Regions from separate parts of the Pseudomonas sp. 9_2_1 genome, predicted to be linked through region 3. Evidence: riboswitches for the same ligand, from Rfam matches in the RefSeq annotation. Region 3 holds a riboswitch; each other region holds the start of a gene.
The links. Region 3 has a riboswitch for cobalamin ahead of cobW (cobalamin biosynthesis protein CobW). Riboswitches for the same ligand answer to the same signal wherever they lie in the genome.

Region 1 (7,665 bases), 1.3 Mb from region 3:
GTGTAGGCATCCTGCAGCGGCAACTGGGCAAGGATCTGTTGTTCACGAGAGGGTTTCTGGTCGCAGGCGGCAAGGGCGGCAGTCAGCAGCAGGGGCAACAGCAACGTCTGGAAGCGAGGCATGAGGTGGCCTGGTCGGGCAGTGAAGACTGCCGATTATACCGATGTCCAGCGGGCCACGACGAGCCCTGTGATTTGCCTTGCGCGGCACACTGGGGTAGAACTCTGGCCTTTCGACCACTGCCATGAGCCACATGCCGAACTGCACCCTGCAACCTGTGGCGCGCGACGCCATTGCCGAAGTCGTGGCGTTTGTCGACAGCGCCCGCCGCGAGCTGTTCCCGATGCTGGCCAATGCACCGTTGCCGCGTGACCTGGCGCAGTTCGCCGAGACCTACCTGGACGGCGCGGGCTGCTTTCTGGAGGCCCGTGATGACGGGCAGCTGGTGGCGGTGATCGGCTATCTGCCTTATGACCACCGCTTTGCCCAGCTCGATTACCACGCCCGGCGGGTGGTCGAGGTGGTGCGCCTGTTCGTCTCGCCGGCCTACCGTCGGCATGGCCTGGCCGCGGCGTTGTTTGCGGCATTGCGCGAGCGAGCGGAGCAGGCGGGTGTCGACTGCCTGTACCTGCATACCCACCCGTTCCTGCCGGGGGCGATCGCGTTCTGGCAGCGGCAAGGGTTCGCGGTGGTGGATGTGGAGCAGGACCCGGTCTGGCAGACCACCCACATGCAGTTGCGCCTGGGCTGACAATGACAAAGTGCCGCGCTGGCCTCTTCGTGGCTAAACCGCTCCTGGAACTGCACATAGCTGACTGATTTAGCAGGGACCCTGTGGGAGCGGGTTTACCCGCGAAAGGGCCGGTCCAGCCAATACACGGATCAGCGCATCAGCCCCGACTCAAGCAACGCGGGGGTGTCAGAACGCCCACGACAACGGCCATTCCACCGCCAAGCGTATCTGGTCCCCATCCAGCTCTGCCTGCGCCGTATTGCCCCGGTGCACGTTATGCCTCAGCGAAAACGTGGTGCCCTTGGCTTTGCCACTCTGCACCACATAGCGCGCCTCCAGGTCCCGCTCCCAATGCTTGCCACCCTTGCCGTAGCCCAGGTACGCATAACCGCCCGCAGGGTCGACGTGGCTGCCATCGATATCGAACCCGCGCACGTACAACGCCGTCAGGTTCAGCCCCGGCACGCCGTAGGCGCCCATATTCAGGTCATAGCGGGCCTGCCACGACTTTTCGTTCGGCGCGTTGAAGTCCGACATCTGCACCGCGTTGGCAATGAAGATCGCCCCTCGGGTCACGTAATCGAAAGGCGTATCGCCGTGCACCTGCTGCCAGCCCAGGCTGAAACCGTGCGACCCTTGGTTGTAGCGCGAGACCAGGCTCCAGGTGGTGTTGTCGATACGCCCTGACAGCGCCTTGCCGGTGTCGGTGGTGCGGTACAGGTTGAGGTCCAGGCTGATACTGCGGCGATCATCCAGGGCATGGCTGAGCGTGCTGCCCAGGTAGTGCTGGTTCCAGCTGTCCTCGTAGCGTGAGCTGTAGAGGCTGCCGCTGAAGGCGGGGGCGGGGTTCCAGACTACGCCCGCCAGGTCGAAGCTGTTGCCCTGGCGGCCGTTGGAATAGTTCACCACAAAGCCTTGGTCGTGGCTGGACGCATTGCGGTCGGTACTTTCGTTGAAATGCCCGGCCACCAGCTTGAGGGTGTCGACCTCGTTGCTGGTGAGGAAGAAGCCGGTGGCGGTCTCGGGCAGCAGGCGGCTGTCGGACGAGCTGAACACCGGGGTCTTGATCCGTTGCTCACCATAAGACAGTACGGTGTTGGACAAGCGCAGCTTCAGCGCAGCCCCTGCGCGGCTGTACTGGTTTTTTGGGTGGCCAGCGTTGTCCACCCCCAGCAGGCGCGCCTTGCCCGCGCGGCCGCCGCCGCTGTCGAGCTGCACGCCCAGATAGGCATGGGCATCCACGCCGACACCGATCAGCCCTTGGGTGAAGCCGGACTGCACGCTGCCCATCAAGCCATAGGCCCATTCCTCGGCCTTGCCGTTGCGCTCGCTGCGCGGTTTGTAAGCATTGCGCGCAGCGCTGTTGCGCCCGCCATGCTTGAAGTCGCGCTGGTCGAACACGCTGCGGTTGAGGATGTTCCAGCTGCCATCCTCGACAACGCCATTGCTTTGCGACTGGGCGGAATCGGCCTGGGCGAAGGGGGCAAGGCCCAGCACCGACAGTGCCAGCAGCAGTCGGGTCATTGCCCGGCCCCAAGCTTTTGCAGTTGTGCTGCAAAGCGCGTTTTGGCCCGTGCCGGCAAGCTGGCGGGCAGTTCTGCAGCCGGCGCGTCACCCACCTGGATCAGCATCACCATGCCCATCGCCAGGTGCGCAATGCACTGGATGCCGTACACCCCGGGCACGCTGAACGTCTGCTCGAACGGCTGGTTCAGCTTGCTCTTGAACGGTTCGGCGCCGGCGGGCAGCAACCCTGCGACGCTGGCTGCGTTGTGGCCGCTCTGGGTGGGCAGGAAGCGCACGCTGTCGCCGGGGGCGATGTGCAGGTGGTCCGGCTCATAGACCATTGCCCCCTTGCTGCCACGGTTGAGCATTTTCACTTCATGCACCTCGGCCAGCGCGGCCGGGGCAAGCAGGGCGCTGGCGAGCAGCAGGGCGACAGGGCGCAACAGCATGGGCAGAACTTCCTGGTTCAGGGGGCGCGGAAACGCAGGATGCGCGCGCCGTCGAAAGGGTCGGTGAGGTAGCGGGCATGGACGCCAAAGGTGCTAAGCAGGCGTTCGGGGGTGAGTACCTCGAACGGTTTGCCGAGGGCGACCAGGCGGCCTTGGTCGAGTACCGCGATGCGGTCGCAGGTGAGCGCCTGGTTGAGGTCGTGCAGGGCCACCAGGGTGGTTACCGGCAGCGCCTGCACCTGTTGCAGCAGGCTCAGCTGGTGCTGGATATCCAGGTGGTTGGTCGGCTCGTCCAGCAGCAACACCTGCGGCCGCTGCGCCAGGGCGCGGGCGATGTGCACGCGCTGGCGCTCGCCACCGGACAGCGAGCCCCACAGGCGTGTGCGCAGGTGCAGGGCATCGAGGTCGGCCAAGGCTTGCTCGACGATGGCGCGGTCGTGCGAGGCAAACGGTGCCAGTGCCGACAGCCAGGGTGTACGGCCAAGGGCCACGGCGTCGAATACGCTGATCGCATCGAGGGTGTCGGCCTGCTGCTCGACCAGTGCCAGGGCCTGAGCAACACGACGGCGCGGCAACCGCGCCAGGGGTTCGCCCAGTAGCTGCACGCTGCCGCTGGCCGGTTTGCGCAGCCCCGCCAGCAACTTCAGCAGCGAGGATTTGCCGGAGCCGTTGGGGCCGACGATGCCCAGGGTTTCGCCACTCACCACATCGAGGTCGATAGCCTCGAGCACGGTTCTGCCGGCCAGTTGCAGCCCCAGGCCCTGGCAGCTCAAGGGCGCGAGCTGTAGCGCGGTCATGACTGTCATGGGCGCCCTCGACGGCTGACCAGAATCAAGGCGAAGACCGGTGCGCCGATCAGTGCGGTGACAACACCAACCGGGATTACCTGGCCGCTGATCAGCGTGCGCGAAAGGATGTCGGCGGCAATCAGGAACAGCGCGCCGCCCAGGGCGCTGGCCGGCAGCAGACGGCTGTGGCCGGGGCCGAGGATCAGCCGCAGGGCATGCGGGATTACCAGGCCGACAAAGCCGATGGCGCCGACGATGGACACCATCACCGCCGTCACCAGCGCCGCGCAGCTGATCAGCAGCAACTGGGTACGGCGCACCGGGATGCCCAGCGACGCAGCCGAATCGACGCCAAAAGTGAAGGCATCCAGCGCGCGGCGATGCCACAGGCACACCAGCAAACCGCACAGCGCCACCGGCACCGCCAGCCACACCGAGGGCCAGCGCACACCACTGAGGTTGCCCAGCAGCCAGAACAGGATGCCGCGCGCCTGCTCGGCAGTGGCCGACTTGGTGATCAGGAACGCTGTCAGGGCGTTGAACAGTTGCGAGCCGGCGATACCGGCGAGTATCACCTGCGCGTTGTTGCTGCTGGGCCCGGCCGCGCGGGCCAGCACCAGCACCAGGGCGAATGCCGCCACGGCGCCGATGAAGGCGCCGGCAGACATGCTCAGTGCCAGGCTGCCCAGCCCCAGCAGGCCGACCAGCACCGCGCCAGTCGAGGCGCCGGCCGACAGCCCGAGCAGGTACGGTTCGGCCAGCGGGTTGCGCAACAGCGCCTGCAGGATCACCCCGCAGGTGGCCAGGCCGGCACCGCAGGCTGCGGCGACCAGGGTGCGGGTCAGGCGGTAGTTCCAGACGATGCCGGCGTCGATCGGGTCGACCGGGTAGCCGGCCTGCCACAAATGGTTGGCCAGGACCTGGCCGACCACGCTCGGCGACAGGCTGGTTTCGCCGATTACGGTGCCGGCCAGCAGCGCCGCCAGCAGGGCTGCCAGGGCAACTGCGAGGCTGGGTAGCAGGCGGCTCATCACGGCGCTGCTTTACCGCTGGCGAAGGCACTGGCCAACGTCTGCACACCGCGGAACAGGCGGATACCCGCCTGCATGGCGTCGGCATCGAGGATGATGATGCGGTCGTGCCTGACCGCGTCCATGTTGCGGGTAACCGGGTCGCTGCGCAGGAATTCAAGCTTCTTCTGGTAGTCATCGGCGGGGAAGCGGCGACGGTCCATGCGCGCGATGATCAGCCAGGTCGGGTTGGCCTTGGCCAGTGTTTCCCAGCCCACGGTTGGCCATTCCTCACTGGACTCGACCACGTTGCGCACGCCGAGGCTGCGCAGCATGAAGTCGGCGACCCCTTGGCGGCCTGCCACGTAGGGGTCGATGTCCAGGTCGGCGCTGGAGAACCAGAACAGCGCCGAGGTCGCCGACAGGTCCTTGCCGGCCAATTGCGCCCTGGCGCTGTCCAGGCGGCCTTTCAGTTCGGTGTTCAGGGCGGTGCCGCGGTCCTGCACGTCGAAGATCTCGGCCAGCTGGCTGACGCTCTTGTAGATGCTGTCGACCTGGAACGCCTGCAGGCGAGTGCCGTCTGCGCCCACCAGGTTGTCCTTGCCTTCGCAGTCCGAGGGCAGCAGGTAGGTGGGGATGTTCAGTTCGTCGAACTGTTCACGGGTGCCGACCACGCCCTGGGCGCCGACCATCCATTCGAACTGCACCGCCACCAGTTGCGGGCGCTTGCCTGCTACCGCCTCAAAGCTGGGGTCGTTGTCGGCCAGGCGCGGCACTTTGTCGTTCTGTGCCTGGTATTCGGGCAGCACGTTGTTGAACCACAGCGAGGTACCCGCCAGTTTGTCACCAAGCCCCAGTGCGTAGAGCATTTCGGTGCCGGCCTGGCCGATGGTGACGGCGCGTTCCGGTGCCTGGGCGAAGGTCTGCGGCTGGCCGCAGTTATCGACAGTCAGCGGGTAGTGAGTGGCGGCGGCCTGGGCCAGGCCGGTAAAACCAAGGCCGGCGAGCAGGGTGGCGATGCGGGGCAGCATGCGGGGCGATCTCCTATCGGACAGTTCTGGTGAGGAACGCACGGACAGGCATCGCCGAGCCCCCGCTGGCGGCAGGGGCAACACTGATAGCCAATCCCGGACACCCCGCCGGTTGGTGAATGCAGGCCGGCAGGTCTCCTGACTGATGCGTCATGGCCCGGCTCCGGCCTTCCCGGGTCGGTCACCCAGTGGCATCGATGGAGCAGGCTCGGCATCTACAGTTGCGGGGGCAGTTCCGTTTGGCCCGTGTTGGCAGGCCTGGGATTCCCTATTATTTCCGTGGTGGAAACCGGCGGCCCGCATGGTAGACCATCACGCCGCCGGTTAAAACGCTTTTCAGAAGTACTTCAGCCAGGTGATGTCGCGCCGCCGCGCCTTCAGGCGGGCGAACCCGCGCACCGGCAGGTACAGCGAAACCGCCAGCAATACCGCGGCCAGCCATACCGCGGCGATGCCGTCAAAGCCGAAGTAGTCGCCCTGGTTGAGACCGAACAGCGCCACGCTGGCCAGGTACAGCAGCTTCAACACATACAGGTGCAGCAGGTAGAAGAACATCGGCGCCGCACCGAACACCGCCAGGGCGCTGATCCAGCGCGCCTGCCCGGCACGCTCGAAGGCGCGCAGCAGCAGCAGGCCACAGCCCAGGGTCAGGGCCAGGAACAGCAGCGACGGTGGGTATTTGGTGATGTTGAAGAAACTCATCAGGGTTTGCGTGAGGGTCGGGTAACCATTCCAGGGCGCCTCGCCGTAGCCGTTGAGCATGCGCAGCACGACAAAGCCCAGCAGTGCGATCAGCCCGGCCACCCGCAAGCGCTGCTGGCGTCGACCGGCTTCGCTGCCGCGCGCGAACCAGGGGCCCAGGCCGTAACCCAGGGCGATCACGCCGATCCACGGCAGCACCGGGTAGGAGGTGCGCAGGCGCAGGTTGTCGGAGAACTCCAGCCAGCCGCGGTCATGCAGGATCGCCCATGGCACGTGCAGGGCCGACTCCACACCGAAGTGCAGGCCATCAAGCAGGTTGTGGCCGGCGATGATGATCGCGCCCACGGCGATCAGGGCTGCGCGTGGCAGCCACACCAGCAGCGACAGGGCGATCATGCTGACGCCGATCGCCCAGATCACTTGCAGGTAGATCACGCTGGGCGGCAGTTGGAAGGTCCAGGCGAAGTTGACCAGGGTGAACTCCAGCACCACCAGGAACAGCCCGCGCTTGAACAGAAACGCCGAGACATCGCTACGGCCCTGGTACTTCTCGCCGTACAGCCAGGCTGACAGGCCGGTCAGCAGGACGAACACGGGCGCACACAGGTGCGCCAGGGTGCGGCTGACGAACAGCGACGGTTCGGTGGTGTCGATGGCCATCGGGTCGCCGACCTGATGGTGCAGGAAGAAGGTTTCGCGGACATGGTCCAGGAGCATGAACAGGATCACCAGGCCGCGCAGGGCGTCGATGCTCTGCAGGCGCTGGGTAAGCAGGGTAGGGGTGGCGCTGGCGCTTGTCATGGGGGATCGCTGGCAAGAATGGATGTCAAATGGAATGTTATCTTATAACTTATTGGGGTTTGATGGGTAGGGGTTTTTGTGTTGCCTGGTGGTTGCCACCAGATATGCAGCGCCTGTCAGCCCTGATGCGATCCCTATGCCAGCCCTGCCCCAAACAAGCCGACCCAGGCAACCCAGTTCAAAACCTATAATCCACCGTCGCAAACCAGGCCCGTGGCATCCCCATCAACCACTGCTCACCACTGAACGCCGACACCACATACTCCCTGTCAAACACGTTGTTCACCTGCAAGCCCAAACGCACATCCGGCAACACCCGCCAGGCGATATTGGCATCGACCACGGTATACCCGGGGGCGCTCTGGGTATTGGCGGTGTCGGCATAACGCTCATCCACGTAGCGCGCACCCACGCCGGCCTCCACCTGCTGGCCAAAGCCTTTGCTCAACCACAGGTTGGCCGTGCGCCGGGGCACGTTTGCCGGCCGGTTGCCCGCGCGGTCCTGGGCTACACCACCCACCGTCTCGTCAAAGTCGTCATACCTGGCGCGCACCAGCGACGCGTTTACCGACACCTGCCACTGATGCGCCAGCGCCAGCTCCAGGGTCGCCTCCAGGCCATCCGAGGTCTGCTGGCCGGCCTGCT
Region 2 (7,665 bases), 120 kb from region 3:
CAACCCCGGCGCCGAGAGACGCAGCGGGACACCGTGGCGTTGCACCAGCCGGCCGGCCAGGGTCATGGCGCCGGCGACGCTGATCTGCTGCCCGAGTACCGTGCGCATCGCCTGCTCGCAAGCGTCCCAGCCTTGCGGTACACGCAGGCCTGGACGCTGTTGCAGCAGCCGGGCCATCAGTGGGTCACGAGATAGCTCGGCAGCGATGCGCACAGGGTCGGCGTCAAGGTTGAATACCCGGCGAAGCCTGGCGATCAGGCCGGGTAGCGCAGCGCAGGGCACCCCTTCAAGGCGGACCTGCAGGCGTTGGTCAGGTAAAGGGGTGGCGTGCATCACGGCGTGTTGACCGGCAATCACCAACGAGCGGCTGTAGGTGCCGTCGAGGCAGGTTTCGATGCCAGGGATACAGCGGGCGGCGAGGAATGCCACGGTCGAAGCCCAGTGGTAGGGGGCACGGTAGCGCAGCCACAGTATGTGGTGGTGTGGGGTAGGAAATGATCGGCGCACGGCGTGCAGGCGGGTGAGCTTGGGCATGGCTGCATCATGCCAGCAAACCGGTAGCCTGTACCGGGCTTGTCGCCGGTACGGGCTATTCAATCCGCCATGATCAATGCGCAGCGCCGTCCCGCGCATCCTGCATTTGCCCAAACCTTCCGGCATGGAAATCGTCGAACGACTCGGCAATCTCGGCCTGGCTGTTCATCACGAACGGGCCGTAGCCGACGATTGGCTCATCGATCGGTTCCCCGCTGAGCAGCAGCACACTGGCACCTTCCGGCGCCTCGAGGGTAATGTCCTCGCCAGCCGGGTCAAGCAGCACCAGGCTGGAGGGGCCGGCCTCGCGCTCGCCGTTGACCCGCACGATCCCGCGCAACACCACCAACGCCGCGTTGCGCCCTGCGGCCACCGGCAGCTGCAAGGCTGCACCAGTAGTCAGGCGCAGGTCCCACACATCCATTGCAGTAAAAGTCCGCGCCGGGCCTTGGTGCCCAAGGTAGTTACCGGCAATGACCCGCAAGCTACCGCCCTCGCCGTCCAGTGCAACCACCGGGATGTCGTTGGCCAGCAGCGTCTGATACCCGGCCGCTGCCCGCTTGTCCCGCGCCGGCAGGTTGACCCACAGCTGTACCATTTCCAGCGTGCCGCCGCTGCGGGCGAAGGCTGGGGAGTGGAACTCTTCATGGATGATGCCATTGGCGGCGGTCATCCACTGCACATCCCCAGGGCCGATCAGACCGCCAGCGCCGGTGGAGTCACGGTGCTCCAGCTCGCCCTGGTAGACGATGGTCACAGTCTCAAAGCCGCGGTGCGGGTGCTGGCCGACACCCCGTCGTGCAGCAGTCGGGGTGAAATCATGGGGGCCGGCATAGTCAAGCAGCAGGAACGGGCTGATCTGGCTGGCCAGGTTGTCGTAGGTGAACAGGCTGCGCACCGGAAAACCATCCCCCACCCAATGAGCGTGCGGGTTGCGGTGGATGCCCAGAATCTTTTTCATGAGAAGGCTCCTCTCTTGGCTGGGATAACCTTATCAATGATGTCAATCGGGCGGTAGTCAGCTGTTTTGGCATGCATCGTTCCATGGATGGAACAATCAGCCCTGCAAGAAATCGAGCACCTGATCAGCTGCCTTGCCAGGGTCCTCCTGCATGAAACAATGCCCGCCCGCTACCTGTTGCGCAGTCACATTCGGGTTGAGCGCCGCCAGCCGACTTACCGAGTGTGGCACGAAGGGATAGGTGTGCTCGCCATACAACACCTGCGTAGGGGTGCTGATCGCAGCAAGGCTTGCCCACATGCGCCTGGGGAACGAGCTGAATATTTCCACCTCACGGCTGGGCCGGCATTTGAGGACCACCGCTTCGCCGCAATCACCGATGGCATGTTCGACATAGGCCTGCAGCGCCGCATCTGCCCAGCCCTTGAAGATGCCACGGCCTTGCAGTGAAGCGAGCGCCGCTTCGCGATCAGGCCAGTGGCTGCGCCGGCTCGCGGCCTTGCGCGCCAGGGCGTGGCGCTGGTGCAGGCCAACCAGGGCCGCCGCGCCCATCACGCCAAGCATGCGCCGGCTGAACAGCACCGGGTCAAGCAACACGGCACGTGCAAACAGCTGCGGCTCACTGGCCAGCATCAGCCCGGTGAGCACGCCGCCAAAGCTGTGCCCGACGGCAAAGCGCGGCACTTCGCCGTACTCGCCACGCCCGGCCTGAAATGCCTCCACGGCCAACGCGGCGGTACGGTTCCAGCCGCGAAACGCCCCGCCATGGTCACTGTCACCGTGCCCCTGGACATCGCACAGCCACAGGTCGAAATGCTCGCCCAGGCGCATCAGCAAAGGCTGATAGGCCAGGCAGCAGAAGCCGTTACCGTGCAAGAAATGCAGCAGCGGCTTGCCGCTGGCCGCGGTGCGCCAGCCACGCAGGGTGAAGCCTTCGGCACATTCGTGGGACCAGGGGATCAACTGCATGGGCTTGGGCAACTCGCGGGCTAGGAAAACGCCGATTCTACAAACAGAAGCGGGTACAGTGAAATCACCAGCAACAGGGCCATCAGGACATTGAACAGCATCAGCCAACGCGGGTTCTGCAGCAGGTTGCGCAGCGCGCTGCCAAACATCACCCACACGCCCACGCTGGGCAGGTTGACCAGGGCGAACAAGGCGGCGATGACGATCACGTTGGTCACATAGCCTTGCGCCGGTGTATAGGTTGTAATCGCCCCCACCGCCATCACCCAGGCCTTTGGATTGACCCACTGGAACGCCGCTGCGCCCCAGAAGCCCATGGGTTTGCGAGCACCGGACGAAGCCGTGCCGACTGGCCCGGAAGTGGCGATTTTCCAGGCCAGGTACAGCAGGTAGGCCGCCCCGGTGTAGCGCAGCACTGTGTACAGCGGCGGCCAGGCCTTGAACACCTCGCCCAGGCCCAGACCAACGGCCAGCACCATGACCATGAAACCGACGCTGATGCCCACAGCGTGAGGAATCGAGCGGCGCACGCCGAAGTTCACCCCCGAGGCCAGCAACATGGTGTTGTTGGGGCCGGGCGTGATGGAGGACACGAAGGCAAACAGCACGAAGGCGGTCAGCAGGTCGGCAGAGGCGAGCATAGGGGCGGTCCACTTTCTTTATAGGTGCTGTCACACTAACGGAGTCGCCCTCCCCTGCGACCAGTACAGTTCCATTAAATTATGTAGATACACCTCACTGTATTGCTACCCGAATCAAGGAAGCCGTCAACATGAGCGTTACCATTCGCCCTGCCGTTCGCACCGATGCGCAACAGATTCTGGCCTTCATTACCGAACTGGCCGAGTATGAGCGTGCCCGTCACGAAGTGATCGCCAGCGTCGCCGACATCGAGCACAGCCTGTTCGACGAGGGCAGCACGGTGCATGGCCTGATGTGCGAACGCGATGGCCAGGCAATCGGCTTCGCCGTGTATTTCTACAGCTACTCGACCTGGCTCGGGCGCAACGGCATCTACCTGGAAGACTTGTATATCACGCCCGAGCAGCGCGGCGATGGCGCGGGGCGGCAAGTGCTGCAGCACATTGCGCGCGAAGCGGTAGCGAACAACTGCGGGCGGCTGGAGTGGAGCGTGCTGGACTGGAACGAGCCGGCGATCGGCTTTTACCAGAAGCTGGGGGCCGAGGCGCAGGACGAGTGGGTGCGCTATCGCCTGGACGGGGAGAAGCTGGCGGCGTTTGCTCGCGGTTGATGGGGCGGGAGAGCCGCTGTTAGGGGGGGCATCAGGGCCCAGCTCATATCCCGCAATTGACGCCACGCCCGCCCCATGCTCTCCTTATGCCTGCGTTCAGGTGCCCCTTCTGGGGTGAAACGGGAAACCGGTGCGTCGCGGCCCTTCAGCAGGGTCGGACTAGCCCGGTGCTGCCCCCGCAACGGTAAGCGAGCGAAGCGTCTGTACCACTGTGCCCGTAGTTCGGCATGGGAAGGTGACGCTTTTCAGGAGCCCTGCTCTTCCTCGCAAGCCCGGAGACCGGCCTGGCGTTCATGAACACCCCGCGGTGGGCGGGCGCTGTCGCATTCCCTGGGCAATCACGCTCGGGGCTGCCGCGCTTGTCCGTTGCCCACAAAAAAGCAGAGGAACGCGTCATGCCCGTCACCAGCGCCAAGCCACACAGCCTTGCCACCCCCACCACGCTAAGCCAACGCGTCGTCATCGCCGTCGGCGCCAGCCTGCTCGGCCTGTGCCTGGTCTACTTCGCCGGTTTTTCGCACATCGAGGCCGTGCACAACGCTGCCCACGATACCCGCCACAGCGCCGCCTTCCCCTGCCACTGAGTACGCCCGATGATCACGCGCATTGCCCGTACTGCGGGCTTCAGCGGGCTGCTTGCGGCCTTGTTGCTGACCTTGTTGCAAAGCTTCTGGGTGGCCCCGTTGATTCTTCAGGCGGAAACCTACGAGTCTTCGGCCCCGGCCGCACACCACGAACATGGCAGCGAAGTCGCTGCCCATGAGCACAGCGCCGAAGCCTGGTCGCCGGAAGACGGCTGGCAGCGCGTGCTGTCTACGACCGGTGGCAACCTGGTGGTGGCGGTCGGCTTCGCCCTGATCCTGGCCGCGCTCTACAGCCTGCGCGCTCCGAAGCGCGCCAGCACGGGGGCTTTGTGGGGGCTGGCGGGCTTCGCCGTGTTCTGCCTCGCGCCAACCCTGGGCCTGCCCCCAGAACTGCCAGGTACGGCTGCGGCCGACCTTGGGCAACGTCAGGCCTGGTGGATTGGCACCGCCAGCGCCACCGCCCTGGGCCTGGCCTTGCTGGCGTTTGCCCGCCACGGGCTGCTGAAAGCGCTGGGCGCCGTGCTGCTGGTGGTGCCGCATGTAATTGGCGCGCCGCAACCGGAGGTGCACGAAAGCCTGGCTCCCGAAGCACTGGAAGCCCAGTTCAAGCTGGCCTCCTGGCTGACCAACGCCGCCTTCTGGCTGGCCCTGGGCCTGCTAAGCGCCTGGCTGTTCCGCCGCTCAAGCCAGGCCTGATGCCAGTTTTTTACGCCGGTTTTGGCTGCCGCCGGGGCTGCCCGGTGGATACGCTGCTCAGCCTTCTGCGCCAGGCCCTGGATAATCAGGGCCTGGCGCTGGCCGACCTGCACGGTATCGCCAGCATCAGCCTGAAGGCCAACGAACCGGGGTTACAGCAACTGGCCGAACACCTCGGTTTGCCTTTGGTGCTGTACCATGGCGCGCAACTGCAACCCTACTCCAACCTGCTCAGCCACCGTTCTGCTGTGGCCCATGCCCACACGGGTTGCTGGGGGGTGGCCGAGAGCGCGGCGTTGGCCCTGGCAAGCCAGGGGCTCGGCACAGCGCGGTTGCTGCTCACACGCCAGGTGATGGGCCCGGCAACCCTCGCGCTGGCCTGCTGAACGCTGCACCCTCATTTATTGCAAGGACTTTCCATGACGGTCTACTTCATCGGCGCCGGCCCCGGCGACCCGGAACTGATCACGGTCAAGGGGCAACGGCTGATTCGTCAGTGCCCGGTGATCATCTACGCCGGCTCGCTGGTGCCTGCTGCCGTGCTCGAAGGCCACCGGGCCGAAACCGTGATCAACAGTGCCGAGCTGCACCTGGAGCAGATCATCGCCGCCATGCGCACGGCGCACCAGCAAGGCCAGGACGTCGCCCGCGTGCATAGCGGGGACCCCAGCCTGTACGGCGCCATCGGCGAGCAGATCCGCCACCTGCAGGCGCTGGGTATCGATTACCAGATCATCCCCGGTGTCACCGCCACGGCCGCCAGCGCCGCCCTGCTCGGCTGCGAGCTGACCCTGCCGCAGGTGGCACAGACGGTGATCCTGACCCGCTATGGCGACAGCTCGCCGATGCCACCCGGCGAGCAGCTGGCGGACCTGGCGCGCCATGGCAGCACGCTTGCGATTCACCTGGGGGTCAAGCACCTCTCGCGGATCGTCGACGAACTGCTGCCACACTATGGCGCAGACTGCCCGGTGGCGGTCGTGCACCGCGCCACATGGCCAGACCAGGACTGGGTTCGTGGCAGCCTTGGCGACATCGCCGAACGTGTCGCCGCCAAGGACTTCCGCCGCACCGCACTGATTCTGGTGGGGCATGTGCTGGGCAACACTCCGTTCGCCGATTCGGCCTTGTACCGCGCAGGGCACGCCCACTTGTATCGCCCTGGCGACTGAGCATTGCCAGGCTCACCACAGGCGTAGCAGACTCCGGGTTCCCGCTTGCGAACCGGAGTCAAGCTCATGCTGGATCTACGCCCCAACTGCGAATGCTGCGATATCGACCTGCCTGGCGACAGCCCTGACGCGCTGATCTGTTCCTTTGAATGCACCTTCTGCCGCACCTGCGTCGAAACCCGCTTGCAGGGCTATTGCCCGAACTGCAAAGGCCAGCTGGTGACCCGTCCGACGCGGGTCGGCCAGGCCTTGGCCAACAACCCCGCCTCGCCCTTGCGCGTGAATAAAACACACCTCGCCTGCAATTGACCGACCAGAAAATCGACACTCCGCCTTGTTAGCGGTGATGTCTTTCCATTATTTGTAGGAATTTTCAACAAGGCACCCGAGGATTATCAACACTTCTATACTCGGCATTACCAAACTTCAGGATTGGTCGTATCTTGCAGCGCTTCCGATTAACCCGCTTGCAGACGTATTCCTGAGTGATCCAGGAAGGCGGACCACATCCTGACAGGAGTTTTCTCATGACAACCGTGCTGATCGTCGATGACCACCCGATCGTCCGGGTCGCTTTGCGCACTATCCTCGAGCGCGAGCGCTTCCATGTTGTCGGCGAAGTGGGCGACGGCCGGATCGTGGCGCAGGTGGCCCGCGAGCTGCGCCCGGACGTTGTAATTCTGGACATCGGGCTACCCGGGCTGGACGGCATGGAAGTGATCAAACGCCTGCAGTGCCTGGAGGCAGTGCCGAAAATCATGGTCCTGACCGGTCAGGCCACCGATCTGTACGTACGCCGCTGTCTGGATGCCGGCATCGGCGCCTTCGTCACCAAGGATGAAGATACCGATCCGTTGGTGTTTGCCCTCAAGGCCCTGATCAAGGGCTATTCGACCTTCCCGCAGATGTCGGTCAACAGCAACTCGCTGGAGAGCGAACCCGTGCGCCTGGAAAGCCTCTCCAACCGTGAAATGGAAGTGCTGCGGCGCCTGGCGCGCGGTGAAAACAACAAGAACATCGGGCACTGCATGAACCTCAGCGCCAAGACCATCAGTACCTACCGAGGCCGTATCATGGAAAAGCTCAGGACCGAGTCGCTGGTTGAAATGGTCGACCTGGCCAGACGCAACGACGTCAACTGAGCGCTTGGCCACCATGAAACGTCTGCTGGCCAGTGCCGTTATCGCCATTGGCCTTTCGGCCTCGGCAAGTCTGCTTGCCGACAGCGAACCCCGACAGCTGCTGGCGCGTTCCGTCAGCGCTGCCACCCCGCTGCAACTGCCCAGCGACGACCGTGACTGGCTCGCGCGACGACAGCGGCTGGTGCTGGGTAGCTCCCGGCCTGACTATCCACCGTTCGAAATCAACGTCAGCCAGCGTGACTACGAAGGGCTGAGCGCCGATTACGCCGGCATCATCGCCGAGCAACTGGGTATTGCGATCGAAGTGCGCCGGTACGACAGCCGCCATGAAGCCATCGCGGCCCTGCGCGAGGGC
Region 3 (7,665 bases):
TGTTCAGCGCGGCGGCCGGTGTGTCCAGGCCGACGCCATTGCCGATACGCCCATCACGGGTCGGGTAGTTGGCCAGCACCAGTGCCACCCGCTTCTGCCCATTGGGCAGGCGGGCCAGCTCGACCCAGCGACGCGCCAGCTCGGCGACAAAGTCCATGCGCTCGGGGTGAGCGCGGTAGCACACCACGTCAGACTGGCTGCGCTCGCTGCGCCAGGCCATGTCCTTGAAACTGACCGGCCGGGTGATGATGCGCCCGTCCAGCTCTGGCAGGGCGATGTGCATGGCCAGGTCGCGCGCGCCAAGACCTTGCTCGCTGGCTTCCCAGCCGGGCTGGTTGTCCTGCGCGCAGATCGCCTGCAGCACCGGGATGTCACGACGGAACGGGCGCAGGTTGGGCTGTTCGGGGCTGGACAGGGCGAAGCCGGTGGTATTGACCAGTACTTCGGCACCCACCTCGTCCAGCCAGGCTTCGACCTGCTCCAGGCACGCGCTTTCCTTCAGGCTGGCCACCGCGATCGGCAACGGGTTCAGCCCGGCAGCCTGCAGGCGCTGGCAGAACTCGTCGATGAACGCGGTGTTGGCCGCCTGCAGGTGCGAGCGGTAGAACAGCAGCGGCGCCACCGGGTGCTCAGGGTGCCAGTGCGGGTACCAGTCCTTCAGCACGGCGCTGCCCTTGGCCGGGTGATACACCGCCGTGCGTGGCAAGGGTTGCGGTTCGTCCCAGGCATAGTCGCGGCCCAGCCACTGGCTGGCCAGGCACTGGAACAGGTTGATGGCGTTGGTCTTGCCGCCCTGGCGCAGGTAGTGCCAGAGGCGCTCGGCCTGCTGGCTGCTGACGGTGCCAAGGCGGGTCAGCTCCGGGTCGGGGCGGTCGTCGCCTGGCACCAGGATCAGCTGTACGCCACGCGCGGCCAGCTCGACCAGCTGCTCGACGCCATAGCGCCAGTAGCCGACGCCGCCGTGCAGCGACACCAGGATGACCTTGGCATGGCGCAGCACCTGATCGACATACAGGTCGACCGAGGCGTGGTTCTGCACCTGCATCGGGTTGGCCAGGCGCAGGCTGGGGAAGTCTTCGGGCAATTGCTCGGCGGTATCGGCGAGCAATGCCAGGTGCGAATCGCCGCTGCAGAGAATCACCAGCTCGGCGGGTGTCTGGCCGAGGTCGGCAATGCTGTCATCCGGTACGAAGCCACCGGGCTGGGTCCGCAGCAGGTGCATGGGGTCAGGCGCCCAGGGCTTTGCGCAGGCGTGCTTCCAGCTGGGCCGCATCCAGGTCCTGGCCGATCAGCACCAGGCGGGTGATGCGCGGCTCGTCGGCGCGCCATGCGCGGTCGAAGTGCTTGTCGAAGCGGGTCCCCACGCCCTGTACCAGCAGGCGCATCGGCTTGCCCGGGATGGCCGCAAACCCTTTGGCGCGCAGCACGCCAAACTCCACCACCAGCTGGGTCAGGGCATCAAGCAGCAGGCTTTCGTCGGCTTCGGGCAGGTCGATGGAGATGGAGTCGAAGGCGTCGTGGTCATGATCGTCATGGTCGTCGCCATCGTGGTGCGAGTCGTGGTGGGTACGGCGGCCATCGATGTGCGCCTCGGACTCGGCACCCACGCCCAGCAGCACGTCAATTGGCAACTTGCCGCTGCTGGCCTCGATCACCTTGACCGCTGGCGGCAGTTCTTCGGCCACTTCGGCACGCACTTTGGCCAAGCCCTCGGCATCGATCAGGTCGGCCTTGTTCAGCACCACCAGGTCGGCGCTGGCCAGCTGGTCGGCGAACAGTTCGTGCAGCGGCGATTCGTGGTCCAGGTTAGGGTCGAGCTTGCGCTGGGCATCGACCTGGTCCGGGTAGGCGGCGAAGGTGCCGGCGGCTACCGCCGGGCTGTCGACCACGGTGATCACCGCGTCGACCGTGCAAGCGTTGCGGATTTCCGGCCACTGGAAGGCCTGTACCAGCGGCTTGGGCAGAGCCAGGCCACTGGTTTCGATGAGGATGTGGTCGAGGTCGCCACGGCGCGCCACCAGCTCGCGCATCACCGGGAAGAATTCTTCCTGCACGGTGCAGCACAGGCAGCCGTTGGCCAGCTCGTAGACGCGGCCGCTGGCTTCTTCCTCGGTGCAGCCGATGCTGCACTGCTTGAGGATTTCGCCGTCGATGCCCAGCTCGCCGAACTCGTTGACGATGACCGCGATACGGCGGCCCTGGGCGTTGTCGAGCATGTGCCGCAGCAAGGTGGTCTTGCCCGAACCGAGGAAGCCGGTAACGATGGTGACGGGGAGCTTGGCCAGTGTTTTCATGTCGCAGTGCCCTTGGCAGAATGGCGCGGGCATGCAGGACGACAGCCGCAGGCCAGGCCGGCCGGGCTTGTTCGCCACCGGATCACCCCGCCCGGTTGAAAGTCGAAAACGTTGCGAGGCAGGTCTCCTGGCTGGCACCGTTCCAGTTGCCGGCTGAAGCCAGGCTGGCGGGATGACGCCTTCCCGCGCGCTGGCGCAGTGGCTGTGTCGATCCGTTGTCGGTGCTTACAGTTGCGGGGGCAGCCGCGGCTTGTACCGCGTTCCCGTCTTAGCTTCGGCCTGGCCGAAGAACCTCGAACTGGCAAGGCTACGCAGTGGCTGGCGGGTGGTCAACCACAGGTTGCGCAACTGCGCTAGAGTAGCGTCTTTGCCCACGGTCAAGGACGCCCCATGCCCCTCGCTCCCGCCATCCCGGTGCTGCGTATCTTCTCGGTCGAAAAGGCCAGGGAGTTCTACCTCGAATTTCTCGGTTTCACGCTGGACTGGGAACACCGCTTCAGCCCGGACCTGCCGCTGTACATGCAGGTGCATCGTGACGGCCTGATCCTGCACCTTTCCGAACACCATGGTGACGCGTGCCCCGGCTCGACGGTGTTCGCCCGCATCGACGACCTGCGCGCGCTGGAGCATGAACTGCAAGCGAAACAGTACGGCTACGCGCGGCCCGAAGCCGAGCGCCTGGACTGGGGCTTGCAGATGCAGGTGTGGGACCCATTCGGTAACCGGCTGCGGTTCTGTCAGCAGATCGACGACGAGGCAAACCTGTGAAGGCATCTGGCAAGCGTGAAATGGCCAGGCTGGAGCGTGAACTGGTGATATGCCTGACCGATGCCTGCGAAACGGCCAAGGCAGAAATCATCGGCTTCAGCTGGCTGACCCACCGGCTCGATCCTGAGGATTTTCCGGCCAGCTTGCGCATAACCTGGGTGTTCGAGCAAGAAGCCGACAAGGCTGCAGCCATGGCGGGCGACGCCAAGACGCGCATGCTGGTGCTGACTGCACAAGCGTTGGAGGCGGCGGGCATAGCACTGGATCATCCGGCATGGCATGTGCGGTTCGACAGTGAAGAGGCTTGTGCGCAGGGGCATGGCGGTGATTGGGGGAAGCGCTTGGGGCGGTAGACCGTTGAAGATTGGCGAAAGTTTTGCGGCGCCTGTGAAACCGAGCGCCGCGCGGGCGGCGCTCGATTTCACAGGCGCTAAAAATCTTGCGGTGAACACCTCGCAACCTCAATTCGTGACTGGCCGTTCCCGATCTGCTGCGGATGTATTATGGTGGCATGGTGCGCATATAACAGCAGCCCGAGCGATCGGGCACTTGCAAGACAATGAGGGTGTCATGAGCAACGAAAGCATTAATTGGGACAAGCTGGGTTTCGACTACATCAAGACCGACAAACGCTACCTGTCCGTATGGCGCAATGGCGAGTGGGACAAGGGCACCCTGACCGAAGACAACGTACTGCACATCAGTGAAGGCTCCACGGCGCTGCACTATGGCCAGCAGTGCTTCGAGGGCCTCAAGGCCTACCGTTGCAAGGACGGCTCGATCAACCTGTTCCGCCCGGACCAGAACGCCGCCCGCATGCAGCGCAGCTGCGCCCGCCTGCTGATGCCGCACGTGCCTACCGATGTGTTCATCGAAGCGTGCAAGCAGGTGGTCAAGGCCAACGAAAAGTTCGTGCCACCGCACGGCAAAGGCGCCCTGTACCTGCGCCCGTTCGTGATCGGCACTGGTGACAACATTGGCGTGCGCACCGCCCCCGAGTTCATCTTCTCGGTATTCGCCATCCCGGTTGGCTCGTACTTCAAGGGCGGCATGAAGCCGCACAACTTCCAGATCTCCAGCTTCGACCGTGCTGCCCCGCAAGGCACCGGCGCAGCCAAGGTCGGCGGTAACTACGCGGCCAGCCTGCAGCCAGGCGCGGAGGCCAAGAAGGCCAACTTCGCCGACGCCATTTACCTCGACCCGCTGACTCACACCAAGATCGAGGAAGTCGGTTCGGCCAACTTCTTCGGTATCACCGCCAACAACGAGTTCGTCACGCCGAAATCGGCCTCGGTGTTGCCAGGCATCACCCGCCTGTCGCTGATGGAACTGGCGCAATCGCGCCTGGGCCTGAAAGTGATCGAAGGCGATGTCGAAATCAGCAACCTGGACCGCTTCATCGAAGCCGGTGCCTGCGGTACCGCTGCGGTGATCACCCCGATCGGCGGCATCGAGTACAACGGCAAGCTGCACGTGTTCCACGACCTGGAAAAGGTCGGCCCGGTTACCCAGAAGCTCTACGACGAGCTGACCGGCATCCAGAGCGGTGATGTCGAAGCACCGGCAGGCTGGATCGTCAAAGTCGCCTGAGTCGTTTCAGCGGTTTGAAAACGGGGCATGCCAGCAATGGCATGCCCCGTTTTTATTGGTGTGGGAGTTGGGCACACGCCTTAGGCCAGGCGACGCTGCATCAGCAGGTGCCGGACTTTGTCGAACGCCCAGTTGTACAGCACGGTGTAGGGCAGGATGATCATGAAGAAGCCCAGCTCCACCATGAACGCCTGCAAAAGCGAAATATCCAGCATCCACGCGGCCACCGGCAGGCACCAGACTACCAGGCCGGCCTCGAAGCCCAAGCCGTGCGCGAAACGCGCGCGGGCCTGCCAGTGGATCCGCTCGGTCTGTACATAACGATCGATCAGCGCGTTGTAGACCATATTCCACAGCATGGCGATCACCGACAGGGTCACCGCCAGCGCGCCGGCTGTCGCCAGCGATTTGCCCATGACCCAGGACAACAGCGGCGCACACAGCAGCACTGCGAACACTTCATAACCGACGGCGTGAACCAGGCGTTCGGTGAAAGAGACGTTTTTCATTGCAAATTCCATCCAGTGCGTGAGTCGTGCTTCCTATTTTCTTTGATAGAACAGATACTCGCGATATAGCTACCATCGGTTTTATCAATACATGCGCTACTCACCCGAAGCCTTGGTTGCGTTTGTCGAAGCCGCATCGCTGGGGTCTTTTTCCGCCGCTGCGCGCAAGCTGCGCAAAAGCCAGTCCACTATCAGCATCGCGATCGCTAACTTTGAGGCCGATGTTGGTTGCCCGCTGTTTGACCGCACTGGCCGCCATCCCACGCTGAACGAGGCTGGCCGGCAGGTACTGAGGCGTGTCGAGGCGATTCTCGATGCCAGCGCCCAGCTCGATGCACTGGCGGTGCGGCTGGCAGAACATGTCGAGGCGCTGGTGTCGGTGGTGATGTCGGACAGCTACAGCGTTACCTTCCAGGGTGCGGTAATGGCCCGGTTTGCTGAGCACTACCCGCACACCGAGCTGCGCTGCGGGCCGTCGGAGGATGCCGATGTAATCGAAATGATCCAGCTGGGCATGGCGCAGATCGGCATTCTTGCCACACAGCCCAGTTACCCTGCCGACGTTGCCGTGGCGCGTTTGCCCGAGCAGGCGGAATTCGCCGTGTACGTGGCCAGCGGGCACCCGCTGGCGGGCATTGCGCAGGTGCAAACGCAGCACCTCGAAAACGCACGCCAGTTATATATCAAGACCTACGCGCCAAGCCTGCATCTGGGCCGTGGCCAGGCTTGGTCGGCACCGGATTACCTCACCCTGCTCGAGTTCGCCGTGCGCGGGTTTGGCTGGGCCGAACTGCCCAAGGCGCTGGTGGCGCGGTTTGGCAGTGGGCTGGTGGAGTTGCAGGTGGCCGGCTATCCACGGCGGGTTGATATGGATGTGGCCTGGTCGAGCCGCCGGGCACTGGGCCCGGCCGGGCAGTGGCTGGTGCGTCAGATGTTGAATCGGTAGCCGGATAACGCCTTCCTCAAGTGTGCGCCCAGGCACAACAACCAGTACACCCAGCGACAAGCCTTCCCCCCACCCTGCCCCGTAGCCTGTCACCACGCGCCGCCCACCGCGGCACGCAGCCAAACTACAAGAACAAACGTTGGTGACCTATGCAGACAGTAGATCCGATCACCCTGGCGGTTGTACGCGGAGCGCTGGAAACAGCGCAACGCGAGATGACCCTGACCCTGGAAAAGACCGGCCGCTCCAGTGTGTTCAACCTGGCCCACGACTATTCCAACTCGCTGTTCGACCACCTGCCGGAAATGATCCTGCAAGGCCAGGACATCCCGATCCACCTAGGCTCGCTGATACCGGCCATGAAGTGCGTGGCCGAGTTCTTCGCTGACGACATCGCCGAAGGCGACGTGATCTACCACAACGACCCGGCCTACAAGGGCAGCCATATTCTCGACTGCTGCATGTACAAGCCGGTGTATTACCAGGGTGAACTGGTCTTCTGGACCGTGTGCAAGGGCCACCTGACCGATATCGGCGGCCCGGTGCCGGCTGGCTACAACCCCGATGCCAAGGAAATTTACGCCGAAGGCCTGCGCATTCCCCCGGTCAAGCTGTGGGAAAAGGGCAAGCGCCGCGAAGACGTCATCAACTTCATGCTCACCAACATGCGCGCCCGCCCCTATCAGGAAGGCGACCTCAACGCCCAGTACGGGGCCTGCAAGGTCGGCGAGCGACACCTTCTGGAGCTGCTCGACAAATATGGCGTGGCGCAAGTACGTGCCTGTATTGCCGAGCTGAAGAACATGGCCGACCGGCACATGCGCGCGTTGCTGCGCGACGTGCCGGACGGCGACTACAGCGGCACCGCAGTACTGGAAGATTCCGGCCACGGCCTGGGTCAACTGGCCATTACTGCCCATGTGCAGATTCGCGGCGACCAGGCCCACGTGCGCATCGAAAGCCCGCCGCAGGTGCCCTACTTTATCAACTCCTACGAAGGCAACTCGGTGTCTGGCGTGTACCTGGGGTTGATGATGTTCGCCCAGGTGGCGCCGCCCTACAACGAGGGCCTGTACCGCTGTGTCACGGTCGATGTCGGGCCCAGGGGTACGCTGTGCAACGCCGAGGAACCGGCGCCCCACGTCAACTGCACCACCACGCCGATGGAAACCCTGGCCGATGCCGTGCGCACGGCACTGGAGCAAGCCTCACCACAGCGGGTTACCGCCTCCTGGGGGCATACCAGTGGCATCAATATCGCCGGCCGCGACCTGCGCAACGGCAACAGTGAGTACGTGACCATGGTGCTGGCCTCGATCATCTCCGGCGCCGGTGCCAACCAGGTGATGGACGGCTGGCACGCCTGCGGTCCGCTGTGCTGCTTCGGGGCGCTGATGAGCGGTGACATCGAACTGCTGGAACATGCCTACCCGGTGCTGATCCACCGTTACAGCCTGATGGCCGACAGCGGCGGTGCCGGCAGATTCCGCGGTGGCTCGGGCACCCGCCTGGAAATCGAACCGCTGGACCACGCAATGACCGTGGTCGGTTTTGGCGA

Region 1: it holds a riboswitch for cobalamin, as region 3 does, so the genes downstream of both, AC5O5I_RS18015 (ABC transporter substrate-binding protein) here and cobW (cobalamin biosynthesis protein CobW) in region 3, are expected to answer to the same signal.
Region 2: it holds a riboswitch for cobalamin, as region 3 does, so the genes downstream of both, AC5O5I_RS12695 (CbtB domain-containing protein) here and cobW (cobalamin biosynthesis protein CobW) in region 3, are expected to answer to the same signal.

The regions. Positions count from the first base shown of each region.
Region 1 covers NZ_CM181239.1:3,972,682-3,980,346, reverse strand. The annotation lists gene AC5O5I_RS18045 (hypothetical protein) at 1-122, opposite strand, end outside; gene AC5O5I_RS18040 (GNAT family N-acetyltransferase) at 254-751, shown strand; gene AC5O5I_RS18035 (OprD family porin) at 920-2,257, opposite strand; gene AC5O5I_RS18030 (pseudoazurin) at 2,254-2,688, opposite strand; gene AC5O5I_RS18025 (ABC transporter ATP-binding protein) at 2,706-3,494, opposite strand; gene AC5O5I_RS18020 (FecCD family ABC transporter permease) at 3,491-4,507, opposite strand; gene AC5O5I_RS18015 (ABC transporter substrate-binding protein) at 4,507-5,517, opposite strand; cobalamin riboswitch at 5,629-5,826, opposite strand; gene AC5O5I_RS18010 (acetyltransferase domain-containing protein) at 5,854-7,020, opposite strand; gene AC5O5I_RS18005 (TonB-dependent receptor) at 7,199-7,665, opposite strand, start outside.
Region 2 covers NZ_CM181239.1:2,829,246-2,836,910, reverse strand. The annotation lists gene AC5O5I_RS12720 (DNA-3-methyladenine glycosylase family protein) at 1-534, opposite strand, end outside; gene AC5O5I_RS12715 (pirin family protein) at 608-1,495, opposite strand; gene AC5O5I_RS12710 (alpha/beta fold hydrolase) at 1,592-2,464, opposite strand; gene AC5O5I_RS12705 (LysE family translocator) at 2,485-3,105, opposite strand; gene AC5O5I_RS12700 (GNAT family N-acetyltransferase) at 3,237-3,716, shown strand; cobalamin riboswitch at 3,798-4,019, shown strand; gene AC5O5I_RS12695 (CbtB domain-containing protein) at 4,112-4,300, shown strand; gene AC5O5I_RS12690 (CbtA family protein) at 4,310-4,996, shown strand; gene AC5O5I_RS12685 (cobalamin biosynthesis protein) at 4,996-5,382, shown strand; gene cobM (precorrin-4 C(11)-methyltransferase) at 5,416-6,168, shown strand; gene AC5O5I_RS12675 (DUF1272 domain-containing protein) at 6,235-6,477, shown strand; gene AC5O5I_RS12670 (response regulator transcription factor) at 6,696-7,310, shown strand; gene AC5O5I_RS12665 (transporter substrate-binding domain-containing protein) at 7,324-7,665, shown strand, end outside.
Region 3 covers NZ_CM181239.1:2,705,248-2,712,912, reverse strand. The annotation lists gene cobN (cobaltochelatase subunit CobN) at 1-1,222, opposite strand, end outside; gene cobW (cobalamin biosynthesis protein CobW) at 1,227-2,294, opposite strand; cobalamin riboswitch at 2,395-2,605, opposite strand; gene AC5O5I_RS12175 (glyoxalase superfamily protein) at 2,685-3,062, shown strand; gene AC5O5I_RS12170 (hypothetical protein) at 3,059-3,415, shown strand; gene AC5O5I_RS12165 (branched-chain amino acid aminotransferase) at 3,633-4,652, shown strand; gene AC5O5I_RS12160 (multidrug/biocide efflux PACE transporter) at 4,733-5,161, opposite strand; gene AC5O5I_RS12155 (LysR family transcriptional regulator) at 5,253-6,107, shown strand; gene capB (caprolactamase subunit beta) at 6,257-7,665, shown strand, end outside.